DNA from 3 places in the Janthinobacterium sp. PAMC25594 genome. Region 1 is predicted to be linked to each of the others. Evidence: predicted binding sites of a transcription regulator. Region 1 holds the regulator's gene; each other region holds the start of a gene.

Region 1 (5,483 bases):
GCAGATCTACCCTCGCGAGGCCAAAGGACGCTACGCTACCTGGCGATGGGTATGCGTATGGCTTACCCAGCTGGCGTTCTACGGCTTGCCGTGGTTGACCTGGAATGGCAGGCAAGCCCTGCTGTTCGATTTGACCACGCGCAAGTTCTACATTTTCGGCGTCGTGCTGTGGCCCCAGGATTTCATCTATCTGGCGGCCCTGCTGATCATCTGTGCGTATTTGTTGTTCCTCGTCACGGCCATTGCCGGGCGGGTGTGGTGCGGGTTCTCTTGCCCGCAAACGGTATACACGGAAATCTTCCTGTGGGTCGAACGCCGCATCGAGGGCACGCGCAGCGCGCGCATGGCCCTCGACAAGCAGGGGCCCTCCGTGCGCAAGGCCGTCAAGAAGACGGCCAAGCACCTGGTATGGGGCGCCATCGCCCTGTGGACGGGCTTTACCTTTGTCGGCTACTTCACGCCGATCAAGGAACTGGCGCAGGCGGTGACCACCCTCAATTTCGGTCCCTGGGAATGGTTCTGGGTCTTGTTCTACAGCCTGGCAACCTACGGCAACGCGGGCTGGCTGCGCGAGCAGGTGTGCAAATACATGTGCCCCTACGCGCGCTTCCAGAGCGCCATGTTCGACCAGGACACCCTGATCATCACTTACGATGCCAAGCGCGGCGAACCGCGTGGCGCCATCAGCAAGAAGGCCGGCAACAACGACAAGCTCGGCGATTGCATCGACTGCACGCTGTGCGTGCAGGTGTGTCCGACCGGCATCGATATCCGCAACGGCCTGCAGTATGAATGCATCGGCTGCGCCGCCTGCGTCGATGCCTGCAATACCGTGATGGACAAGGTCGAGCGGCCACGGGGACTGGTACGCTACAGTACCGACCATGCGATGGAAAACAACTTCAATTCGAAGCAGATACGCCAGCGCGCCATGCGCCCGCGCGTCTTGATCTACACTTCCATCCTGGCCCTGATCATCATCGCCGTGTGTACCTCGCTGGCCCTGCGCACGCCCCTGAAAATGGACGTGATCCGCGACCGCGGTTCGATGGGACGCGAAGTGGAAGACGGCATGATCGAAAACGTCTACCGCCTGCAGATCATGAACACGTCCGAGCAAACCCAGCATTTCAAAATCAGCGCTTCCGGCTTGCCGGGCCTGACCTTGCTGACGCGCGAAGAGGTGACCTTGCAGCCGACGGAAACGCTGGGCTGGCCGATCCGCCTGCGCGTGCCGCACGGCGTGGGAGAAAAGGGGTCGAACAAGATTGCGATCGAATTGCACTCGCTGGACGACCCATCGCTGCATGTGCGTGAAAGCGCGGTCTTCATCGTGCCGCGGTGATGTTGATTCGGGGTCGGACCCTCTGGGTCCGACCCCGGTATTTCGCCGTAGGGGTATCATCAATCATGCGTTAGGGTCACTTGATTTTCAACCCGGAAGCAAAAGCTGGGGTCAGACCCACAGGGTCCGCCCCCAAGGAGAACAAAATGTCCGACAGTCTGAAACTGCAACCTCCCGTTGCACCGTGGTACAAGCATCGCTGGCCTTGGCTGCTGATGATCGGTCCCGGCCTGTCCGTGGTCGTCGGCAGCTGCATGGCGTATATCGCGTTTACGCAGCCCGATGCGCTGGTGGTAGGTGATTATTACAAGCAGGGCAAGGCGATCAACCAGGACTTGCGGCGCGACACGATCGCCAGCGACCTGGCGATGGATACCAGCCTGTCCTATGATGTGGCGTCAGCGCGCCTCAGTGGTTCCGTGCACAGCTTCGGCAAGGCTTATCAGGGTCCGTTGCAGCTGCATCTGGCGCATGCGACCCTGCCGGAAAAGGATATCAAGCTGCTGGTGCAGCCCGATGCGGCCGGCAATTTTTCCGTAGCGCTGCCGATGCTCGAACGCAGCCGCTGGCAAGTACTGGTGGAAAACGACAAACGCGAGTGGCGCCTGTCCGGCATCTGGACCTGGCCGCTGCAGCGCAGCATCGCGCTGCACGCCGATGAAGAGCTGTAAGCCTTATTTGCAGACGTCGGTACCGGCCGTAATGGCCTTCAGTTTGGCCGGCTGCAAGATCTCGATCTCGCGGTTGGAGACGCGCAGCCAGCCTTCCTTCTTGAATTTCGACAATAAACGGCTGACGCTCTCGATGGTCAGCCCCAGGTAATTGCCGATTTCCTCGCGCGACATGCGCAGCTGAAATTTGCTGGCCGAATAGCCGCGCGCTTCATAGCGCGAGGCCAGGTTGACGATAAAGGCGGCAAAACGCTGGGTCGCCTGCATATTGCCCAGCAACAGCATGACGCTTTGTTCGCGCGTGATTTCCTGGCTCATCATGCGATGGAAATGGCGCAGCAGGGTCGGCATATTGCCCAGCAATTGTTCCAGGCTGGAAAAAGGAATTTCACACACTTCGCTGTCTTCCAGCGCCACCGCATTACAGTGGTGGCGGTCGGCGCTGATGGCATCCATGCCCAGCAGTTCGCCAGCCATCTGGAAACCCGTCACCTGCTCTTCGCCGCCCGGATTGATCTGGTACGTCTTGAAGTGCCCCAGGCGGATCGCGTACAGGTTCTGGAACGAGTCGCCGATGCGGAACAGCGAGGCACCGCGCACGATCTTGCGGCGGCGGCCGATGATCTGGTCCAGCCTGTCCATGTCGCCCACATCGAGGCCCATTGGCAGGCACAATTGATGCATGCTGCAGGTCGAGCATCGCGCACGCAACGCTTCCACGGTCACTGTGGGCATGGTGGGAGTGAGTAGCGCTTCAGTCATGTCGGTACCTTTTAGAAAATGCAACAACAAGTTTACTGCATACAGGGTTGCCGTGTGCCAATTTCACCGCATTTCCGCTGAATAAACGACGTTCTGACTTTGATTATATGGCAACATCGTCAAAAGCCCATGCGGGGAGGGCAATTTGCGCGGTGGCGCTTGCCAAGCTGGGGCATTGATAGGAAAATTCCTGACAGCATTATCTGCCGCCTGTGCCGCCCGGTACTGAAAAGGAAATCATGAAGCCACTCGGCATCAAAGTAAAAGTCGCGCTGGCCACCAGCCTGACCTCGATCGCCATGATCGCGCTGGTCACCATGATCCAGCTGCAGCACATGCGCGCCGACTTCACCCGAGTACTGCTGAGCCAGCAATCTGCCCTGATCACCCGTACCGCTGCCGAACTCGACGACAAGCTGGGCATGCTGCTGCAGATCGTCACGCTGACGGCCAGGCAGCAGCCGCCGGAATTGATCGGCCAGCCCGCCCAATTGCGCGAATACTATTCGCGCCGCGCGATGCTGGTGCTGTTCGACGACGTGCTGGTGCTCGATGCGCACGGCGCCGTCGTGGCCGACATGCCGCTGGTCACGGGCCGCATCGGCATCAACGTGGCCGAGCGCGAATATTTCCAGACCGTCTTGCGCACGCGCCAGCCCATGATCACCGAGCCGATGCTGGGCAAATCGAGCGGCATGCCCATCGTGCAGATGGTCGCGCCCGTGCTCACGGCCGATGGCCAGGTGGCCGGCGTGGTGATCGGCGTGCTGCGCCTGTACAAGGACAACCTGCTGGGACGCCTGCGTTCGGAAAAGATCGGCAAGAGCGGCTATTACTTCATCCTCACGCGCGGCGCCGTGCCGCGTTACGTGCTGCACCCCGATACCGACCGCTTGCTGCAGCCACGCCAGCCGAACGCCAACCTGACGACGACCCAGCTGCTGAAGAACGATAGCGAAGGCAGCATGGTCAGCACCAACAGCCGCGGCATCACGGCCGTCAACAGCTTCAAGCGCCTGAAATCGGTGAACTGGCTGCTGGCCGCCTCGCTGCCCCTCGACGATGCCTTCGAACCGTTCGATGGCGTGCTGTACCGGCTGGTGCTGTGGAGCACCCTCGCCTCGCTGCTGGCCGCAGCCGTTCTGGGCTGGGTCACCGTGCGCCTGCTGTCGCCGCTGGTACGCCTGCGCGACACCCTGCGGGCGCTGCACACCAGCGGCAGCCGCTTCACCCCCGTGCCGGTGCAGCAGCGCGACGAGATCGGCGAACTGACGGAAGCGTTCAACGGCCTGATGAGCGAACGCGACCGCCTGCAGCAGGAACTCGAATCGCGCGCGGCGGAACTGGAACAGGAGCGCGACCGGGCCGAGGCGGCCAACCGGGCGAAGAGCGATTTCGTGGCCAACATGAGCCATGAAATCCGCACGCCCCTCAATGCCGTGCTGGGCATGGTGTACTTATTGGGCAATACCAGGCTCGATACGGAACAGCGCAAGTATCTGACCATGGTGCGCGTGGCGGGCCAGTCGCTGCTGGGCATCCTCAACGACGTGCTCGACTATTCGAAGATCGAGGCGCGCCGCATGGAATTGTCGCCCGTCGAATTCGACCTCGACGAAGTCATGAACACGCTGGCCACGACGATGACCATGAATGCGGGTGAAAAGGAGCTGGAACTGGCCATCGCCGTCGAGCCCGACGTGCCGCGCCGCCTGGTGGGCGATGCCCAGCGCCTGCAGCAGATCCTCGTCAATTTGGCCGGCAACGCCATCAAGTTCACCGAGAGCGGCGAAGTGGTGGTGGCCGTCAGCCTGACCGAGAAAGAGAACGGCCGCGCCTGGCTGCGCTTCGAAGTGCGCGACACGGGCATCGGCATGACGGACCTGCAGCAACAGCAACTGTTTGCCGCCTTTTCACAGGGCGACCAGAGCATCACGCGGCGCTTCGGCGGCACGGGCCTGGGCCTGGCCATCAGCAAGCAGCTGATCCACATGATGGGTGGCGATATCGCCGTGGCCAGCAGCGAAGGCAAGGGCAGCCGCTTCTGGTTCAGCGTGCCGTTCGAGATGCTGGCGCAGCCGGCCGAAACGCGGCGCACGCCGGCCCTGGGCCAGCTGCGCCTGCTGGTGGCCGACGATAACCGCACCACGCGCGAACTGATCGTCAAACTGATCGAGGCCTGGGGCTGGCTGGCCGACGAAGTGGACTCCGGCTTTGCCGCCATCGAACTGTACCGCGAACGCCTGGCGCAGCAACAACCATACGACGTGGTGCTGGCCGACTGGCACATGCCCGTCATGGACGGCCTGGCCACGGCCAAGGCCATCCGCCAGGCGGCCAGCGGCCAGCGCCAGCCCATCGTGGTGATGGTCAACGCCTTCGCCCGCAACCACCTGGAGGAAATCTCCAGCGCCGCCGAGGCCGATGTCGTGCTGATGAAGCCGATCACGGGCTCGAGCCTGTTCGATGCCCTGCACCAGGCGCTGATCGCCAAGAACGACGGCGGCGAGCAGCGCATCCTGCACCAGCCGCTGGGCACAGAGCTGGCCGGCGTGCATTTCCTGCTGGTGGAAGACAATCATTTGAACCAGGCCGTGGCGCGCGGCATCCTCGAACACATGGGCGCCACGCTGGACGTGGTGGGCGACGGCTTGCAAGCCGTGGAACGGCTGCGCACGGAAGCGCTGCGCTACGACATCGTGCTG
Region 2 (5,483 bases), 1.3 Mb from region 1:
CTGGTGGCCGGCAAGTGGTTCAGCAATGCGCCCGGTGCGCCGGCTGAGGCGTCGGTGGAAGAGGGCATCGCCAAGACATTGAAGCTGAAACTGGGCGACAAGTTGCGCTTCGACATCGCCGGCCAACCCGTCGAAGCGGCCATTACCAGTTTGCGCAAGCTGGAATGGGGCTCGATGCGCGTCAATTTCTTTGTCATCATCAATCCGGCCGCCATGGCGGACACGCCGCAGACGTGGATCACGGCGTTTCACCTGCCGCCCGCGCAGGCGGACCTGGGCAACGCCTTGCTGCGCGACTACCCGAATTTGACGGTGGTCGACGTGGGCGGCGTGCTGAAACAGATACAGGGCGTGCTGGACCAGGTGGTCACGGCCGTCGAATTCCTCTTTGCCTTCACTTTGGCCTCGGGCTTGCTGGTGCTGTATGCGGCCTTGATGGGCTCGCAGGACGAGCGCACGCGCGAAGCGGGCCTGCTGCGCGCGCTGGGCGCCACGCGGCGCCAGCTGGCGCAGGCGCAGCTGATCGAATTTTCGCTCGTCGGCGCGCTGGCCGGCTTGCTGGCGGCGACGGGTGCGGCGGCCATGGGCTGGGCCCTGGCCACGTACCAGTTCAAGTTCGCCTGGAGCTTCGCGCCGGGCGTGTGGGCGTTCGGCTTGCTGGCCGGCGCCCTGTGCGCGATCGCCGGCGGCTGGCTGGGCTTGCGCAACGTGCTCAAGCATCCACCGCTGCAAACCTTGCGCGAAGGCTAAGCGCCCACGCTGTCGCCCGCTTGCGCGCGTAAAAATTGTGCGTAGGACAGAATCGGCTGGCCCAGCTGATGCGGCGGCACGTCGAACAGGGCCCAGAAATACGTCACGCGGCCCAGGCAGATGGTGGGCGCGGCGCAGTAGCGGAACCAGTTTTCGCCGATGTGCGCCGCGTACATGCCATCGCTGTCGGCGTCGGAAAAATACGGAATCACGCGCATTTCCAGCAGGGCCAGCAGCAAGGATTCGGGCGCGTCGTTGTCGCGCGCCATTTCGTACTGCGTGTGCAGGCTGCGTTCCGTCTCGATGATCATCAGCCTGGCGTGGCCGTCGCGCGTGAAAAACAGGATGCCGCTGGGATTCGGAAAAATATAGAACTCGACAAAGCCATGGCGCCGGCACAGCTCGTGCACGACGGCGGCCAGCGCATCGTCTTGCAGAAAACTATAGTCGTGCAGCAATAGCAAGTCGCGTACGGTGTCCGATTGCTGCAGGAAGAATTCGCGTTGCAGGGCAACGATTTCCAGTTCCAGGATATCGAGCGCATCGTCGTCGCTCTTCTTGATGTAGCGGTCGATCAAGCCACGGTTGAACGCTGTCACGGCCACTTTTTCATCGGCCGCCCCCGTAAATAGAATCTTCTTGCACGGCAAGTCGCGTACGGCCTGGCAGAATTCCAGCCCATTCATCTGCGGCATCGAATAATCAACCACCAGTACGGAGGGCACGGCAAAGCGCTGGGGCTGGCCGCTGATGCGCCAGATGCGCTCGATGTCGATGGCGACATTGCAGTCGTTGGGCGCCGTGCTGTGCAGGTCGAAATTCACATGCAGGGGCATGGCTTCACTCTGGTGCGTTTGCTGCAGCCAGCGCAGCGCGGTGCTCGTGTCGTGGAAGGTCTTGCGCGCCAGCGCGGGATCGAGCTGGAAAGCCATGCTTTTCAGAAAGGAATCGCTGTCATCGATCAGCACGGTGAGGGTCGGATGGGTGTAGACGGGCAGTTGCATGCGTCACCTTGCTAGGAAGTGGGTTGGAAGCGGGCAGGCACGGGCTGGGGAAATTCCAGGATGAAGATCGCATACGCATGCTCGCGCGAGACGCAGCGGATGCGCGCCTGCCAGGCGTGGGCGATCTGCCGGCACAGGGCCAGGCCGATGCCGCTGCCGTTGTGCACGGGATACGAATAAAAACGCTCGAAGATCAGCGGCAGGCGGTTGCGCGCGATGCCGCAGCCCGTGTCGATGAACAGCAGCCTGGGCACGGGGCGGGCGCCGTCGATGATGATGCGCACGCGGCCCTTGCCGGCGCGGTGGATGCTTTTCAAGGCATTGCGCAGCAGGTTCAGCAGGATCACCACGCACAGTTCGTCCTGTCCCGCGAACTGGAAGTCGGCGCGCACGTCCACTGTGACGCTGGCGCGCTGCTTGTTGCCGGTAAACGGATAGCGCTTGAGCACGGAATTCACCATGTTCAGCATCGACAGCGTCTGGCTCGGTTCCAGGTTGCGGTTGACGGCGCTGGCGCTCAGGAGGAACAGGTCGATCATGTGCTGCATGTGGCGCACCTCGAACTGGATGCGCGACAGCGCTTCCTGCAGCGGCGACATGGCCTCGGCTTCGCCCGCCAGCTGCGGCAGCAGGCGGCGCATGCCGCGCACGTTCGCCTCCACGCTGGTCAGCGGCGTGCGCAGTTCGTGCGCCACGGAACCGAGCCCGGCGGCCAGACCCGCCAGCCGCTCCTGTTCCAGCACCTTGCCGCCCACTTTCACGACGGACAGCGCGGCGATGGTAAACCAGTGCACGGGCAGCTGCTGCAGCACTGCGCGCTGCAGCAGGAAGCCGCCTTCGCCCTGCACGATGACGGCCAGGCAGGCGGCGCCCGTGCCGATCAGGTAGGCGCGGCACGCCAGTTTTGTCTCGAAATGAAACAGCACCACCAGGCCGATCAGCAGCGATTCGCTCCAGATGGACGACGCATGGTTCATCACGAACATGAAGGTAAAGAAGAACGGCAGGATGTAGCTGAGGGCGAACAGCAGGTAGCGCGACAGCCAGCGGGCCGAAAAGCGGCGCGCGAACAGGCCGGCCACGCAGATGCCCACGCCCGTCAGGCGCAGGGTCAGGTTTTCATAGGCTTGCGGGAAAAAAAACTGCCACAGCAGGTAGTACAGCGGCATGGCCACCGTGCCCACGGCGGCCAGCATGGCAACCCGGGTGGCCAGGTGCTCATGCGGTGCGCGCTCATGCAGCAGCGAATGGAGCAGTGTCTGGCGCACGCGTTGCCGCCAGTATGTCCATCGTCCTTGCCATTGCTGCGTCATGACTCTGCCTTGATGCTTTCCAGAACGTCATCATCGCGTAATTTTTCCTGGTTAAACGACTATCTGACTGGACATTGATATACGTCAATGGATGGGTTGGCAACACGGTCAAGGTTTTAATCTGCAGCAAACATTTCCCCAGGAGAAAACTTATGACCATTATGACCAGCCTTCACGCCCCGTCGTTTGCCCGCGCCGAACACTGCCTGCCCGATTACATCGTGCGGCGCATGGATGCGCATCATGTCACGCGCATCGAGCAATTGCTGGGCGGCCAGCATCCGCATGCCTGGCAGCCCACGCCGGTCGATGCCATTTTTCTGGCAGGTAATGATTACCTGTCCATCGCCGCCGAACCGGCACTGGTGGCGGCCCAGGTGGCATCCCTGCAGGCGAACGCGGGCGGCATGCTGATGTCGGCCGTGTATTTGCAGGAAGGCAGCGAGCAGCACCGGCTGGAAAGCCGGCTGGCCCGCTTCATGGGCTGCGAGGATGGCATCCTGGCGCAGTCCGGCATGGCGGCTAACGTCGGCTTGCTGCAGTGTATTGCCGGCCCCGGCATTCCCGTCTACCTCGATATGCAGGCCCATGCGTCGCTGTGGGAAGGCGTGCTGTCGGCCCAGGCCCAGGCCGTCGCCTTTTTGCACAACGACATGACGCATTTGCGGCGGCAGGTAGAAAAGCATGGCCGCGGCGTGATCGTCGTCGATGCCCTGTACAGCACCAACGGCAGCCTGGCGCCCCTGCTGGAATTGCTGGACATCGCCGAACGCAGCGATTGCGTGGTGGTGGTCGACGAGTCGCATTCGCTGGGCACGCACGGCCCGCAGGGCGCGGGCCTGGTGGAGGAATGGGGACTGGGACACCGCGTGCATTTCCGCACGGCTTCGCTGGCCAAGGCGTTTGCCGGGCGTGCCGGCTTCATCAGCTGTTCCAGCCGCTTCAAGGGATATTTCTTGTCCGAATCGCGCCCCGCCATCTTCAGTTCCTGCCTGCTGGCGCATGAACTGGCCTGGCTGGGGGCGGCGCTCGATTTCATCATGGCCGCCGACGGGCGCCGCGCCGCCTTGCGGCGCCACACGCTGCAGGTGCGCGAGGGTTTGCGCGAGCTCGGCTACAACGTCAGCGACGGCACGGAGCAGATCGTGGCGCTGGAGGCGGGCGGCGAACCGGCCACCCTGGCCCTGCGCCAGGCGCTGGAACGGCACGGCATCTACGGCGCCATGTTCTGCGCGCCGGCCACGGCGAAGAACCGCGCCCTCGTGCGCCTGACCCTCAATTCCGCCCTCGACGACGCAGACATCGCCAGGCTGCTGGCCGCCTGCGCCGCCATCCGCGACGAGACGGGCGTGGAGCAGTGGCCGTCGACGCGGCGCCTGCGCAGGCTGGCGCTGGTATGAGGGGAGCGCGTCAGCCGTTGCCGGGCTGGCTGCCGGCGATGCCGCCCAGCAGCATGGACAGCGGCGCCAGCTGCTCCGCGCTGGCGCTGCCCAGCAATTCCTGGCCCAGCGCCTGCGCCGTCGCATCGGCGTGGATCAGCAGGGCTTGCCCCGCCTCGGTGATGACGGCATAGCCGACGCGGGCATCGCGCGCATCGGCCTGGCGCGCCACCAGGCCGATTTTTTCCAGCGGTATCAGCGAGCGCGTGATGCCGGACGCCGTCAGCGCCAGGCGCTCGGCCAGGTCGATGCGGCGCAGGCGGCCACCGGGCGCGCGCTGCAAGTGGTACAGCAATTGATAATCGCCAAAGCTCAGGCCGTGCAGATTGCCCAGGATGCTGTCGAAGCGGCGCACGATGAGCGCCTGGGCGCGCGCCAGGCGCAGGCAAAAGTCCAGCGCGCTGGCACCGTCCGGCGACGGGGAAGTGTGATCGGTCATGGTTTTCTTTATGTTGGCTGCGCAGTGCTTGAGTGCGCAAGTGTAAAGCAATACTGTTCAATACAGTGCTTGCCCCCGCTCCTGCAGTTGCTCCTGGTGCAGCGCCAGCAGGGCATCGAGCTCGGCCTCCGCATCGAAGGCGGGGTCGTCGGGCACCTTGACGGCGTCGAGCAGCTCGAAGTGGAAGGCCGCTTCCCCGTCGCGCCGCCAGTCCGCCTGCAGGCGGGCGTTGCGGTGCGTGCCCAGCTTGAGTTCGAAGCGGTGGCGGTTCAGCGCGCCCGGCGCGTTGCGGCTGCGTTCGAGCAGGGTGCGCCCGCTGGGCACGTGGCACAGCGCGATGATGCCCAGCGCTGGCGCTTGTTGCCGGTCGGCCGTTTTCAGGGCCGCTTGTCGTGTTTTATCCATGGTGGAACTTTCTCAAGGTGAAGATACGGAAGGGTTGCCCGCGATGTGCGGGATGTCCGTCCACAGGGCGGCGGCCACGGCGGCCGCCAGCAGCAGGGCGCCGCCGCCGCAGAACAGCTCGCCCACGCTCAGG
Region 3 (5,483 bases), 3.1 Mb from region 1:
TGCTGCGCCCGGCGGGCAGGATGCTCAGGTTGGCCACGTTGGTTTTCAGGATCACGTCCCCCATGGCCAGTTGCGGGTCGAGCAGCACGTCCATCAGCCCCGGCTCCGGCGACAGGCCCAGCACTTTCAGCACGGACGGGCGCGCCACGTCGGCATCGACCAGCAGCACCGTGATATCCATTTCCATGGCGATGCTCATGGCCAGGTTGACGGCGCAATACGTCTTGCCTTCGCCGGGCATGGCGCTGGTGACGACGATCAGGTTGCCGTGGTGGATGGCCTCGTCGCCGCTGGCGCGCGCCTGGCGCAGCAGCGGGCGCTTGATGATGCGGAAATCTTCGGCCACCGAACTGCGTCCGCCTTCCTGCGTGAGCATGCCTTGCTCCGCCAGCCAGGCCAGGTTCAGCGGGCGGTACTGGGGGTTGCCGGCCGCCGCCGCGCCATCCGCAACATCTGGACCATAGGGCACGCCGGCCTCGGCCACGCCCAGGATCGTGGGTTCCTGCTTGCCGCTGTCCTTGCTGCTCATCGTCGCTCCCTTGGTGGCTCTAGAATTTCAGCAGCGCGGCCGTCATGACCCCGCCGTACAGCACGAACAGGCTGCCCAGGCAACCGGCAAACGCATAGCGGGCGCGGCGGCGGCGCACCTGCTGCAGCGGCGTCCAGTTCATCGATACCGTGCCCAGCACATTCAAGCCCGTGGCATCGCGCAGTTCGGCGGGGCTGAGGAAGGTGGGGCGCACCTGGCTGATCAGGAGAGCCGTGGCGATGCCGGCCACCAGGGCCGCGCCCAGCGCCGCGGAAAACAGCAGCGGACGGTTCGGGCCGACGGGCGCATATTGCACCGTGGGCGGGTCGATGATCTTGAAGGCCATCATCTCGGTGGTGGAACTGAGTTCGCCCGACAGCTTGGCCGCTTCGCGCCGACCGATCAGCTTTTCATAGTTTTCCTTGTTGATGACGTAGTCGCGGTTCAGTTGCGCCAGCTGCGATTCCACCTCGGGCACGGCATTGCTCTGCGCCAGCAGGCGCTCATTGCGCGCGCTGTACTCCTGCACGCGGGCACGGATGGCGGCCACCTTGGCATCCGCATCCGTCAGCGCCACCTTCAGCTGCTGCAGCATGGGGCTGTAGTTCTTGCCCGGGTCGCCGGACGCCGTTTTCAGCTTGCTTTCCTCGATCTTGCGCTCCTCCAGTTGGGCGATGAGGCGCTTCGAGGCGATGATGTCGGGATGCAATTCCGTAAATTGCATGCGCAGGCTGTCCAGATTCTTGTTGAGCGTGGCGATGCGCTCGTCGAGTTCGGGATTCGTGATCGATGCCGCGTTCGGCTCCAGATCGAGCACGGGTTCGTCGCCCTCGATCTGGCTCTGGATGGCCTTGCGCGCCTGTTCCGCCTCGACCAGTTCCAGCTTGGCATTGTTCAGGCTATCGGACGACATCAGCAGCTGGCTGCCATAGTCGATGCCCTGGCGCGGCAGCAGCAGGTTGTTGCGGATCTTGAATTCCTTCACCAGGTTTTCCGCCGCGCTCAGCTTGTCCTCGTAATTCTTGATCTGCTCGTCGATGAATTGCACGGCCTTCTGCGAATCGCCCTTTTTTTCCTGGAAACTGCCTTCGACAAAGATGGTCAGCAGGCTTTGCACCACGTCGCGCACCAGCTTCGGGTCGCGCCCGCTGTAGCTGATGGTGTAGATATCGTAGGCGTTGGTGCCGGTGATCTTGATGCGGCTCATCAGCTCATCGAGCCGGGCTTCGTGTTCGCGCACGGTCTTCGAATCGAGGTCGAGGTCGACCATGCGCATGACGCGCTCCACGTTCGGGCGGCTGAGCAGGGTGCGGCTCATGATGGCCACCTGTTGTTCCGTGTTCGGCACGCTGGTCATGCCGGCCAACAGCGGCTTGAGGATGGTTTGCGTATCGACAAACACGCGCGCCGACGTCTGGAAGTCGTCGGGTAGCGTAATGACCTTGATGAAGCCGACTATCGCCACCAGCCACGCCACCAGCAGCGCATGCCAGCGGTACTTCCAGATGCCTTTCAGGCTGGAAAGCAGTTGCTGTATCAATTGCTCCATGTCGCTTCCTTCAGGTGACGGTGCTGCACGGTCGATGGCTGGGCGGCGCGGACAACGGCGTCTTGCAAGAAATGCTTGCCTGTTGAGTAAGCAAAGTATAGGGCGGCTGTGGAGCAAAATTTCCCAAGATGATTGCTTCTTGATACGCCTCAAGGTTCACTTGCCGGGTTTTAATAATCATAGGAAGTTCGCGGCCCAGGCTGGTTCTGCGGGGCCGGCCATGGATGCGCCATCGACTCGAAGAGGCTCCGCATGAATCCGTTTCGCCGTGCATTTGTATGCCACACGCTGCTCCTGGCCTGTACCAGCAGCTTGCTGGGGGGCTGCCGCACCCGCTATCCGCTGGCGCCCGCCGACGACAGCGCCCCCATGCACGACTACCTGATCGGCCCGGGCGACTCCGTCAACATCATCGTCTGGCGCAATCCGGAAGTGTCGCTGACGGTGGCTGTGCGGCCCGATGGCAAGATCACCACGCCGCTGGTGGAGGATTTGACCGCCAGCGGCAAGACCTCGACCCAGCTGGCGCGCGATATCGAGCAAGCCTTGGGCAAGTTTATCCAGCAACCGGTGGTGACGGTCATCGTCACCAATTTCTCGGGCCCGTATGGCGAGCAGATCCGGGTCATCGGCGAGGCGGCCAAGCCGCAGGCGCTGCCGTACCGCCTGGGCATGTCGCTGATGGACGTGCTCATCGCCGTGGGCGGCATCACTGACTTTGCCGCCGGCAACAAGGCCAGCATCATCCGCATGCGCGACGGCAACCAGCAGCAGCTGGGCGTGCGCCTGGACGACCTGCTCAAGAGTGGCGATATTTCCGCGAACGTCATGATGCGGCCGGGCGACGTGCTGCTGATACCGGAGAGCTTTTTTTAGCAGCGGGCTCGGCAATATCAAAACAGCACTTATATTTGTCAATTTGTACTTGCAGGCAAATTTCAGCATGCAATTTTGCTACTGAATAGCATATTTCTTCTGTTTTTTTTGCCTGACGCGGGAACTTCTCTGCTTTTTATCTTGTCACAAGGCATTGGCTTCAGTCCGTCTTGACGGCTGCCGATGAACGTGAGGACAAGATGAGCTTTGAAGATGAACCTATTATTTCCTTCGACACGCCAGGTGCTTTCAGTGACCTGGTGGTGGGCGAGGGCCAGATCGACCCGGCGATGGAGCACGAGCTCGACCTGCAGCGCTTTCATATCCGCATGGCCAATTCGCGTGGCCGGCGCGAGGCGGCCAGTTTGCTGATCCGCAAGATGTACGGCTGGCGCGGCTATGCCGTCGATCCAGGCATCGCGCATGCGCTGAATAAAATCACCCTGTTTGCGGAAACGGCGGGCTCCACCGTCGGCACCATGACCCTGTGCCTGGACAATGACGAGACGGGCTTGCCCGCCGATGAAAACTTCCGCGACAAGCTCGACGTGCTGCGCGAGCAGGGGCGCCGGCTGTGCGAACCGTCGCGCCTGGCCATCGACAAGGGCGTGAGCAAGCGCGTGTTTGCGGCGCTGATTCATATTTCTTATATTTATGCCCACAATATTCACGGCTTTACGGATTACGTCATCGAAGTCAATCCACGCCATGTGGTGTTTTACAAGCGCATGCTGGGTTTCAAGGATTTTGGCGGCGAGCGAGAGTGCACGCGCGTGGGGGCGCCGGCCGTCTTGCTGCGCCTGGACCTCGACTACATGGGGGCCCAGATACGCAAGTACGGCGGCATGATGGAACAGCATGGGGGTGAACGGTCGTTTTACCCCTTTTTTTTTCCGACATGGGATGAGCCAGGGATTACCGACCGGCTCAGGCAGGGGCGCAACTGACTCATTTATTTTTCAGCAAGATCGCCTGCATGTGGCTGCCCGGAATCGCGTAGGTGATACCGCTGGGCGCGGTGATGGCCGCCTCTTTCAGGCCCTTGACATACACCATGTTGACGATGCCGTAGACGATGCCGGTCTCGGGATCGAACAGGGGGCTGCCGCTGCTGCCCGGATACGCCGTCGCGTCCAGCTGGAACACCGTGTACGGCGCTTTTTGCAGTTGCGCCAGGCGCCGGGTGTCGAGGCGCTGCGCGGTGGCGCTGGGCCTGACCACCGGCGTCAGCGACGATACGGTGGCGCGGTGCGTGACGTGGTGCAGACCCAGTAAGGTACCCAGCGGAAACCCGGTAAAGGCCATGGCCTGGCCTTCGCGCACCGTGGCCGCGTCGCCCAGCGCCAGGGCCGGCAGCGGTGCGCCAGCCAGGCGCAGCAAGGCCAGGTCGTGTTCGGTGTCCACCGCCTGGATTCTGGCGGGGCGAAATTGCGCCGCCTCGCCCTGGCCCGTGAGTATGCCGATGGATTCGTCCGGACTGGCGTCGAGCAATTTCTGAACCACATGGGCGCAGGTCAGCACGCTCAAGCCGTCGCCCGCCACGAAACCCGTGCCGAGGAAATTCATGGGCGGCGTGCGCGTCGCCTGCAGGCTGCCCACGCCGACGACGGACGGCTTCACGCGCGCAATGACTTGCGCCAGGGCTTGGTCGGCGCGGCAGGGCGCGCTGGCCACAGCCAGGAGCAAACCGGACAGCAGGACGGCGGAGAATGTCAACGGCGGGGATTTCATGGCGGCAGGCTTTCAAGGGGAGGAGGTAGCGGGGGCTGCAGCAATGCGCACAGCAGCATCAGATAGCACAGCAGGGCGATGCGCGGCACGTCGAGCAGGCTGTCGAACAGGCCGACGACGAGAAAACCCAGCAGGGCGGCGGCGCAGGCCAGCGCGCACTGGTTGCCCGCCGTTGCCTGGCGCAGCAGGCGCAGGCCGGCCAGGGATAACAGGGCCAGCAGGGACAGTGCGCCGCACCAGCCCGTTTCCACCAGCACATGCAGCGCCAGGCTCTTGATATGCCACGGCAAGTGATGGTGGTCGCTGCTGAAAAACCAGTAATTGTTGGCCTGCGTAAAGCGCCCGTTGGCGATCATTTCCTCGCCGCCGGGCGCGCGCAGGCTCAGATTGTCCACGTCGATCACGGACGAGGTGGCCGTGCCGCTGGCCGCCAGTTCCAGTTGCACGGGCGGGCGCAGCAGCCAGGCGCCCGCGCCCAGCCATTTGCTGTCGAACGGCACTTCATAGTGCTGCCAGGCCGGCACGGGACTGCCAGGCGGCGGCGCCCGCAGGCGCAGGGGGACAGGCACGCAAGCTTGTGCGTACAGCAATTGCCGCTGGCACAGGCGCACCAGCAGCACGGGCATGGGGCCGCTTCGGCGCGCGTCCAGCGCCAGGGTGTAGTGCGTGGCCGGCTGCAGCGGCAGGCGTTGCAGCAGCCGCAGCAGTTCGCCATAGCCGGCGCTGTAGCCGGGGCTGGCCAGGCGCACATAGGTGTTGGGGGAATTGCCAGGCTGGCCCTCTTCTTGCGCATACGCG

The links. Region 1 encodes FNR, which switches genes on or off when oxygen is low (the NO sensors DNR and NnrR bind a similar motif). Its sites were predicted from a motif close to TTGATNNNNATCAA; they were not measured.
Region 2: the regulator FNR is predicted to act here: its motif matches at 3,142-3,155, upstream of cqsA (alpha-hydroxyketone-type quorum-sensing autoinducer synthase).
Region 3: the regulator FNR is predicted to act here: its motif matches at 2,218-2,231, upstream of KY494_RS02460 (XrtA system polysaccharide chain length determinant).

Annotation. Positions count from the first base shown of each region.
Region 1 is NZ_CP080377.1:3,995,109-4,000,591, reverse strand. It holds gene ccoG (cytochrome c oxidase accessory protein CcoG) at 1-1,345, shown strand, start outside; gene KY494_RS17985 (FixH family protein) at 1,492-2,016, shown strand; gene fnr (fumarate/nitrate reduction transcriptional regulator Fnr) at 2,020-2,778, opposite strand; gene KY494_RS17975 (response regulator) at 3,018-5,483, shown strand, end outside.
Region 2 is NZ_CP080377.1:5,330,101-5,335,583, forward strand. It holds gene KY494_RS23925 (ABC transporter permease) at 1-750, shown strand, start outside; gene KY494_RS23930 (response regulator) at 747-1,754, opposite strand; gene KY494_RS23935 (HAMP domain-containing sensor histidine kinase) at 1,766-3,022, opposite strand; gene cqsA (alpha-hydroxyketone-type quorum-sensing autoinducer synthase) at 3,220-4,467, shown strand; gene KY494_RS23945 (MarR family winged helix-turn-helix transcriptional regulator) at 4,478-4,945, opposite strand; gene KY494_RS23950 (GIY-YIG nuclease family protein) at 5,003-5,350, opposite strand; gene KY494_RS23955 (MFS transporter) at 5,363-5,483, opposite strand, start outside.
Region 3 is NZ_CP080377.1:548,072-553,554, forward strand. It holds gene KY494_RS02455 (XrtA-associated tyrosine autokinase) at 1-529, opposite strand, end outside; gene KY494_RS02460 (XrtA system polysaccharide chain length determinant) at 549-2,078, opposite strand; gene KY494_RS02465 (XrtA/PEP-CTERM system exopolysaccharide export protein) at 2,331-2,954, shown strand; gene KY494_RS02470 (long-chain N-acyl amino acid synthase) at 3,155-3,901, shown strand; gene KY494_RS02475 (serine protease) at 3,903-4,685, opposite strand; gene KY494_RS02480 (hypothetical protein) at 4,682-5,483, opposite strand, start outside.